2 regions of the Polaromonas sp. JS666 genome follow, and region 2 is predicted to be linked to the other one. Evidence: riboswitches for the same ligand, from Rfam matches in the RefSeq annotation. Region 2 holds a riboswitch; the other holds the start of a gene.
What was found. Region 2 has a riboswitch for S-adenosylhomocysteine ahead of ahcY (adenosylhomocysteinase). Riboswitches for the same ligand answer to the same signal wherever they lie in the genome.
Positions count from the first base shown of each region.

Region 1: it holds a riboswitch for S-adenosylhomocysteine, as region 2 does, so the genes downstream of both, metH (methionine synthase) here and ahcY (adenosylhomocysteinase) in region 2, are expected to answer to the same signal.

Region 1 is NC_007948.1:186,144-190,507, reverse strand. Features, by position in the region: gene metH (methionine synthase) at 1-1,877, opposite strand, end outside; S-adenosyl-L-homocysteine riboswitch at 1,895-1,988, opposite strand; gene BPRO_RS00870 (cyclic nucleotide-binding domain-containing protein) at 2,049-2,657, shown strand; gene BPRO_RS00865 (homocysteine S-methyltransferase family protein) at 2,722-3,768, opposite strand; gene BPRO_RS00860 (rhodanese-like domain-containing protein) at 4,097-4,364, shown strand, end outside.
Region 2 is NC_007948.1:4,336,862-4,341,225, forward strand. Features, by position in the region: gene BPRO_RS20635 (TlyA family RNA methyltransferase) at 1-364, opposite strand, end outside; gene ahcY (adenosylhomocysteinase) at 571-2,010, opposite strand; S-adenosyl-L-homocysteine riboswitch at 2,110-2,182, opposite strand; gene BPRO_RS20645 (HAD-IIB family hydrolase) at 2,399-3,214, shown strand; gene BPRO_RS20650 (MFS transporter) at 3,343-4,364, opposite strand, start outside.

The sequences.
Region 1 (4,364 bases), 1.0 Mb from region 2:
AACACGCGGCGGCCGATAAATTTGGGCACGGGCGGCGTGTAGCTTGTCCAGTCGAGGGGCGTTTTGTTGGCACGCGCCTTGGCCAGCGGCCACATCGGCACCTGCTTCTTGTTGGCGTGCTGGGTGCGCACCTTCTCGTAGTCCGCCTTCAGCTCATCAATGTATCTGGCGGCTTGGTCGGACAGCAGGCTCTGCGCCACGCTCACGCTGCGCGAGGCATCGGGCACATAGACCACCGGGCCCTCGTAATGGGGGGAAATCTTCACCGCCGTGTGCACCCGGCTGGTGGTGGCGCCGCCAATCAGCAGCGGGATTTTCTTGATGCGGAAATGCTCGTCCTTCTGCATCTCGCTTGCTACGTACTGCATCTCTTCCAGGCTCGGCGTGATCAGGCCCGACAGGCCGACGATGTCGGCGCCTTCGACCTTGGCGCGCGCCAGGATTTCGTGGCAGGGCACCATCACGCCCATGTTGACCACCTCAAAATTGTTGCACTGAAGAACGACGGTCACGATGTTCTTGCCAATGTCGTGCACATCGCCCTTGACGGTGGCAATGATGATCTTGCCCTTGGTCTTGACGTCGCCGCCCGCGGCTTCGAGCAGCAGCTTTTCGGCCTCGATGTAGGGCAGCAGGTGCGCCACGGCCTGCTTCATCACGCGGGCGCTTTTGACCACCTGCGGCAAAAACATCTTGCCCTGGCCAAACAGGTCGCCCACCACGTTCATGCCGTCCATCAACGGGCCTTCGATCACATGCAGCGGCCGGCCGCCTTCGGCCTTGATGGCCTGCCACATTTCCTCGGTGTCTTCGGTGATGAATTCGTTCATGCCCAGCACCAGCGCGTGCGACAGACGCTCGCGCACCGGCAGCGCTCGCCACTCGTTTTTCTTGCTGTCGTCCCTGGCACCGCTTTTGGCGCTTTCGGCCACTTCAATCAGGCGCTCGCTGGGTGTGAGTTCAGGCTCACCCGGCTTGTAGACCGGCTGGCGATTGAGCACCACGTCTTCGACGCGCTCGCGCAGCGTCGGCTCCAGGTCGTCATACACGCCCACCATGCCGGCGTTGACGATGCCCATGTCCATGCCGGCCTGGATCGCGTGGTACAGGAATACCGTGTGAATCGCTTCGCGCACCGGGTCGTTACCACGGAAGCTGAAACTCACGTTGGACACACCACCCGACACCTTGGCACCCGGCAGGTTGGCCTTGATCCAGCGTGTGGCGTTGATGAAATCGACCGCGTAGTTGTTGTGTTCTTCAATGCCGGTGGCAATGGCAAAGATGTTGGGGTCAAAGATGATGTCTTCGGGCGGAAAGCCGACCTCGTCGACCAGCACGCGGTAGGCCCGCTCGCAGATCTCGATCTTGCGCTGGTAGGTGTCGGCCTGGCCCTGCTCGTCAAAGGCCATCACCACGGCAGCCGCGCCATAGCGCTTGAGCAGCTTGGCCTGGTGCTTGAAGGGCTCGACCCCCTCCTTCATGGAAATCGAGTTGACGATGCCCTTGCCCTGGATGCAGCGCAGGCCGGCCTCGATCACGCTCCATTTGGAGCTGTCGATCATGATGGGCACGCGGGCAATGTCGGGTTCGCCGGCGATCAGGTTCAGAAAGCGCACCATGGCGGCTTGGCTGTCCAGCATGGCCTCATCCATGTTGATGTCGATGATTTGCGCGCCGTTCTCCACCTGCTGGCGCGCCACGGCCAGGGCCTGCTCGTACTCGCCGTTCAAAATCATGCGGGCAAAGGCCTTGGAACCGGTGACGTTGGTGCGCTCGCCGATGTTGACGAAGAGCGTGCCCTCCCCGATGGCCACCGGCTCCAGGCCGGACAGCTTCATGGGGGGAACAGCGATGGGATCTTGAATTTCGGACATGCACTCACCTTTTGGGCTCAAGGTGAGCGTCGTTGCTGCAGGCGCTTCGGGGAACACGCCGGTGACCCAAGCCTGACGAATCAATGCTTCGCTGCAACGCTCCTTGGGTTACCATTATTTTAAGGGCAGGCAGCGGCCGGCGCCATGCTTTGCAACAAATCCGGAAAATCCATGTTCGAATACCTGTTTGGCGACAAGAAAAAGTTGGCGCCCGGTCCCCCTGAGCTGATGCGGCCGGAAGAGCGCAGGCGTGCGATTGAAGGCTCCAGCACGGCCGAACTGGCGGCCAGGCTGCTGATTGCGCCCACGGCCCTGATGCAGCTCACGCCCGAAGAGGCGCTCACCGTGGTGAGCTACATGATTCCGCAAAAAATTGCCGCGGGCACCACCTTCATCACCGAAGGGGACAAAAGCGATACCGGCTACATGCTGCTGGTGGTCGAAGGCGAGGTCACCGTGGAAAGCATCCTGGTCAGTCGCCGCACACCCGTCACCGTGTCGGTGCTGGGACCGGGCAGCCTGGTCGGCGAAATGGGGCTGGTCGATGGCCGGGCCCGGCTGGCCTCCTGCACGGCCAGCACCGACGTGCGGTGCGCGGTGTTGTCACGCGCCGCACTCGGAACTCTCAGCGTGGATGATCCCCGGACGGCGGCCAAGCTGATGTTCGCCGTCTCGCTGCGGATTGCCGAGCGGCTGCGCGATGCCACCGAAAAACTCAAGAAATACAGCCAGCTCACGCAGGCCATGCAGCAGGAAATCGATCACCTGCTGCCGGACTGACGCCTCACGCGAATAAAAAAGCGCGGTGCCCGCCAACCCGGCCTGACCCGCGATCTAACCCGGCCTAAGCCGCCTCACGGTAGAAGAAGCGGGAAGCGACAGCCCGGGACGGCAGGGGCGCCACCGCATGCGCAATGGCCTGGATATGCTCTGGCGTGGTGCCGCAGCAGCCGCCCACGATGTTGACCAGCCCTTCGTCGGCAAATTCGCGCAGCAGGCGCGAGGTCACGTCGGGCGTTTCATCGAAGCCGGTGTCGCTCATGGGGTTGGGCAGTCCGGCATTCGGGTAGCAGCTGATAAAGGTGTCGCCGGCCACACGGGCCAGTTCCTGGATGTAGGGGCGCATCAGCGTGGCGCCCAGCGCGCAATTGAGACCAATCGCCAGCGGCCGGGCATGGCGCACGCTGTGCCAGAAGGCGGTCACGGTCTGGCCGCTCAGGATGCGGCCCGACGCGTCCGTGACGGTGCCGCTGATGATGAGGGGCAGGCACTCACCGGAGTTGTCGAAGTACTCGTCGATCGCAAACAGGGCCGCCTTGGCGTTGAGTGTGTCGAAAATGGTTTCGACCAGCAGCACATCGCTGCCGCCCTTGACCAGCGCTTCCGTCTGCTCGTAATAAGCCTTGCGCAGCTCCTCAAAGCTGGTGTTGCGCGCGCCCGGGTCGTTCACATCGGGGCTGATGCTGGCGGTTTTGGGCGTCGGGCCCAGGGCGCCCACCACGAAGCGCGGCTTGTCGGGCGTGGAAAACTTGTCGCAGGCGGCACGCGCGATGCGGGCCGACTCGTAGTTCATCTCCACGGCCAGATCCGCCATGTCGTAGTCGGCCTGGGCGACCGTGGTGGCACCAAAGGTGTTGGTCTCTATCATGTCGGCGCCGGCGGCGAGGTAGCCTTCATGGATGTCGCGGATCACGTCGGGACGGGTCAGGCTGAGCAGTTCGTTGTTGCCCTTGACGTCCTTGTGGAAGTCCTTGAAGCGCTCGCCGCGGTACTGGGCTTCGTTCAACTTGAAGCGCTGGATCATCGTGCCCATCGCGCCGTCAAGGATGGCGATGCGTTGTTCCAGGATGGCTGGCAGTTGCTGTCCGCGGGTGTAATTTAGGGGCTTCATGCGCCGATTTTAAGGTGCGGCGGTTTTTTCAGCAGGCTCCTGAATAGCGTCCCTGTTTTTCGCCAGAGCCGCCCTACCCTTCGCAAGAGCTCTGCACCAGCCGGGGCCGCGGGACTGGCTTCGCCAGACCGCAGGCGCAGCGCCCCCTCGGGGGGCAGCGAACCACATGCAGTGGGGAGCGTGGGGGCTCTATTCCACCAGCAGGGGCCGCGGAACCGGCTTCGCCGGGCCGCAGGTGCAGCGGCCCCCTCGGGGGGCAGGGAGCTACACGCAGTGAGCGACCGTGGGGGCCCCATCAGCCACAATAGCGGGCATTGACCCTCCGCACATGAAAAACCTCCAACCCAAAGAAGCCTGGACCTGGCTGCAGGCGCACCCCGACACCCTGTTCGTGGATGTGCGCATGGAAATCGAGTCGCTGTATGTCGGCCGCCCGCCCGGTGTGGTCCATGTGCCGTGGTATGAATACCCCGACTTGCAGCCTGATCCGCAGAAATTTGCCGAAGCTGTGGTTCGCGAGGCCACCGGCAAAACCCAGCCGGTATTGCTGATCTGCCGCTCTGGCAAGCGCACGCTGGACGCCGGCAAGGCGCTGG
Region 2 (4,364 bases):
TGGCGTGCAGCTGGCCATGGCCCACGTCCACGCCCACCACCTGCGCCGCACCGTGCTGCAGCAGGCAGTCGGTAAAGCCGCCGGTCGACTGGCCGATGTCCAGGCAGCGCAGGCCGGTGACATCGACACCCGTGCTTTTCAGCGCCCCTTCAAGCTTCAGGCCACCGCGCGAGATGTATTTGGCCTCGGTGTTGTCGAGCACCTGCAGCTCGGCGCCGTCCGGCACTTCATCGCCGTTTTTGGCAACCTTTTTCCACGCACCGTCTTCTTCGGCGCGCCACTGCACACCCGAGGCAATCAGGCGCTGGGCCTGGGAGCGGGTGGTGGCAAAGCCATGTTCGACGAGGAATAAGTCAGCGCGCATGTAGCTCCATGGAGTGAGCCTCTCGCCTGAAGGCATTCAGACGGAGGCTTTGTCTTGCCCAGAGGGGCCTGTCTTGCCCCCTCTCCCTTTGGGAGAGGGTTGGGGTGAAGGCCAGCGGCCTTAAAAAAGCTCGCTTGACAACTGACGCCGCCAGCCCTCACCCCTGCCCTCTCCCAGGGGGAGAGGGAGGAATACCCGCCGCTTGATCAATAGCGGTAGGTGTTGGCCTTGTACGGGCCTGCCTTCGACACACCGATATAAGCCGCCTGCTCGTCGCTCAACTCGGTCAGCATCGCGCCGACCTTCTTGAGGTGCAAACGCGCGACCTTTTCATCGAGGTGCTTGGGCAGCACATAGACCTTGCCCACTTCGTAGTCGGCCTGCTTGGTGAACAACTCGATCTGCGCAATGGTCTGGTTGGCAAAGCTGGACGACATCACGAAGCTGGGGTGGCCGGTGCCGCAGCCCAGGTTCACCAGGCGGCCCTTGGCCAGCAGGATGATGCGTTTGCCATCGGGGAAGATCACGTGATCGACTTGCGGCTTGATCTCTTCCCAGGTGCATTTTTCCAGCGAGGCGACGTCGATTTCATTGTCGAAATGGCCGATGTTGCAGACGATGGCCTGATCTTTCATCTTCGCCATGTGCTCGTAGGTGATGACGTTCTTGTTGCCGGTGGCGGACACAAAGATGTCGGCCTTGTCGGCGGCGTATTCCATGGTCACGACCTTGTAGCCTTCCATCGCGGCCTGCAGGGCGTTGATCGGATCGATCTCGGTCACCCACACCTGGGCGCTCAGGGCACGCAGGGCCTGGGCCGAGCCCTTGCCCACGTCGCCGTAACCGGCCACGCAAGCCACCTTGCCGGCCACCATCACGTCGGTGGCGCGCTTGATGGCGTCGACCAGCGACTCGCGGCAACCGTAGAGGTTGTCGAACTTGGACTTGGTGACCGAGTCGTTGACGTTGATGGCGCGCAGGGCCAGCGTGCCCTTGGCCGACATTTCATTGAGGCGCAGCACGCCGGTGGTGGTTTCTTCGGTCACGCCGATGATGTTCTTCAGGCGGCGGCTGTACCAGGTCGGATCTTGCGCCAGTTTGGCCTTGATCGAGTTGAACAGGCAGATTTCTTCTTCGCTGGTCGGCTTGGAGATCAGGCTGGCGTCTTTTTCGGCCTTGGTGCCCAGGTGCATCAGCAGCGTGGCATCGCCGCCGTCGTCCAGGATCATGTTCGGGCCTTCTTCAGGCGTGCCCTTGGCACCGCTGAATTCGAAGATCCTGTGGGTGTAGTCCCAGTAGTCGGCCAGGGTCTCGCCCTTGATGGCAAACACCGGCGTGCCCTTGGCGGCAATCGCGGCGGCGGCATGGTCCTGCGTCGAGAAAATGTTGCACGAAGCCCAGCGCACGTCGGCGCCCAGCGCCTGCAGCGTCTCGATCAGCACGCCGGTCTGGATGGTCATGTGCAGTGAGCCGGTGATGCGCGCGCCCTTCAGGGGCTGTGCCTTGGCGAATTCTTCGCGAATGGCCATCAGGCCGGGCATCTCGGTCTGGGCAATGTTCAGTTCCTTGCGGCCCCAGTCGGCGAGCGACAGGTCGGCAATGATGTGGTCGGCGGCGGCAGATACGGGTTTCAGGACAGCGCTCATACGGTTCTCCAAATTCAAACGTCAACTGGGCAAAATCGCCACGGGCATGGGGCTTTCGGGGGCGGGAGAATTCAGTCATTCACCCGGCTTGAGAGCACATGCGGGTGAGCGTGGTTGCAATGAAGTCCTGAGCCTGGTCCACGTGATGTGGGTTGCAACGCTCCTCAGGAAGCCTGAATTATACCGAAACCGCCCCGCAGGCAATGCACCAGCAGGGGCCGCGGGCGTAGCGGCCCCCGAGGGGCTGGAGCCCGCGGCTCCAAGCCTGCCTGCGCAGGCTTGGACGGGCGACAGAGGCGAAGCGTCTGGCGAGCCGCGGCCTGCAAGGCCTCGGGCGCTACACGAAGTGAGCAACCGTGGGGGCACCCCAGCATGCGAAAATTTCACGATGCAAGAACTCGACAACTGGCCCGCTGACGAGCGCCGCCGGATCTCCGGTGTTTTCACCGACATCGACGACACCCTGACCACCGAAGGGGCGATTACCCTTGATGCGCTGGAGGGCTTGGCTGAATTGAAAGCCGCCGGGTTCAAGGTGGTGGCGATCACCGGACGGCCGGTGGGCTGGAGCGAACCTTTCGCGGCAAGCTGGCCGGTCGATGCCATCGTGGCCGAAAACGGCGCGGTGGCACTGCTGCCGGAGCCCCAAAGCGCCGCGCCGCGGCCGCTCTCAAAAATCTACCAGCAGGACGCGGCCACGCGTGCAGCCAACGTCAGCCGCATGCGGGCTGTGCTGGCGCGCATAGAGCGCGAACTGCCCGGCATCCACCGCGCCACCGACTCGCCAGGCCGCGAAACCGACATCGCCATCGACCACAGCGAGTTCGCGCAGCTCAGCGAAGCGCAGATCGCCGTGGTGGTGGCGCTGATGAAAAGCGAGGGCATGCACGCCACGGTGAGCAGCATCCACATCAACGGCTGGTACGGCGGCCACAACAAGCTTGAAGGCGCGCGCTGGATTGTTCGTGAACTCTGGCAGCGCGACCTCGACGCCGAGATGGCGCGCTGGGTCTACGTGGGCGATTCGACCAACGACCAGCTGATGTTCAAGGCCTTTGCCAACAGCGTGGGCGTGGCCAACATCGCGCGCTTTGTGCCGCAGCTGGCGCACCTGCCGCGCTATGTGACGCGGGGCGAGCGCGGCGCGGGCTTTGCCGAGGTGGCGAAGATTTTGCTCACCCCTGCTGACACTCACTTCGTGTAGCGTCCCCTCCCCTTCCAGGGGACGAAGAAACATCACCCCTATCGGACGCGCACTTCGTGTCGCGCCTTTTCCCCTTCCAGGGGACGGCGCCTGCAGCCCGGCAAAGCCGGTTCCGCGGCCCCTGCTGATTAACGGAGGGCGGCAGCGCGGCGCAAAGCCGTCCAGCGCAGCCAGGCGCCCAGGGCGGCCACCGCCAACACCAGCGCCGCATACCCTTCCACCGTGACCGGCAGGCCCAGCGGCGCGATCAGCCGGCCGGCCAGCATGGCCGGCACGCTGAAAGCCAGATAGCTGGTGGCATACAGCCCGGCAAACAGCTCTGCCCGCTGATGCGGCTGCGCGAGCGGGGCAAGCGTCTGTACCTGCGCCGAGAAGGCCGAGCCGCCGCCGAAACCGGCCAGCGCCGTTCCCGCGAAGAACAGCCCCACAGAATGCGTGGCCAGCGACACGGCCACGAGGCCGGCGCCCGCGGCCAGCAGGCTCATGCCCAGCGCGCTCATGCGCACAGCCGGCAGGCTTTTGAGCAAGGTCGGTGAAGCGGCGCCCAGGCCGAAAAAGGTGGCGATCGCCAGGCCGTTGACGATGCCGTCGTGGATGCCGAAGATTTGCTGCAGCACCGAAGGCACCAGCGACAGGTACAGGCCCGCGAGCGACCATACCGCCAGCATCGTCGGCACCCCGCGCACAAATTCAGCACGCGCCTGCACCGGCACCGAAATGCGCGGCACCAGCGAGGCCAGCGCGCCGGGGCGCGGCGTGACGCTTTCCGGAAGGAACAGCGTGGCCACCGCACCCGTCACGCAGATGGCGGCCAGCACGCCGAACACCAGCGGCACCGGGTGCAGCGCGAGCTTGACCGCGATGCCCGTCAGCAAGGCGCCCACGGCCAGCCCCGCCAGCGGCGAGACGCTGCCTATCATCGCGCCCAGCCGTTTTTGCGACGCCGGGGCCGCTTCCACCACCGCCGCCGTCAGCGCGCCGCTGACCATGCCGGTCGCGATGCCCTGGACGACGCGCGCGGCGATGATGCCGCCTATGCCCTCGGCCAGCAAAAAGGTCAGCATCGCGCCGGCCTGCAGCAGCAGGGCGACAAACACCACGGGGCGCCGGCCGATGTGGTCGGACAGCGATCCGGCCACCAGCAGCGAGG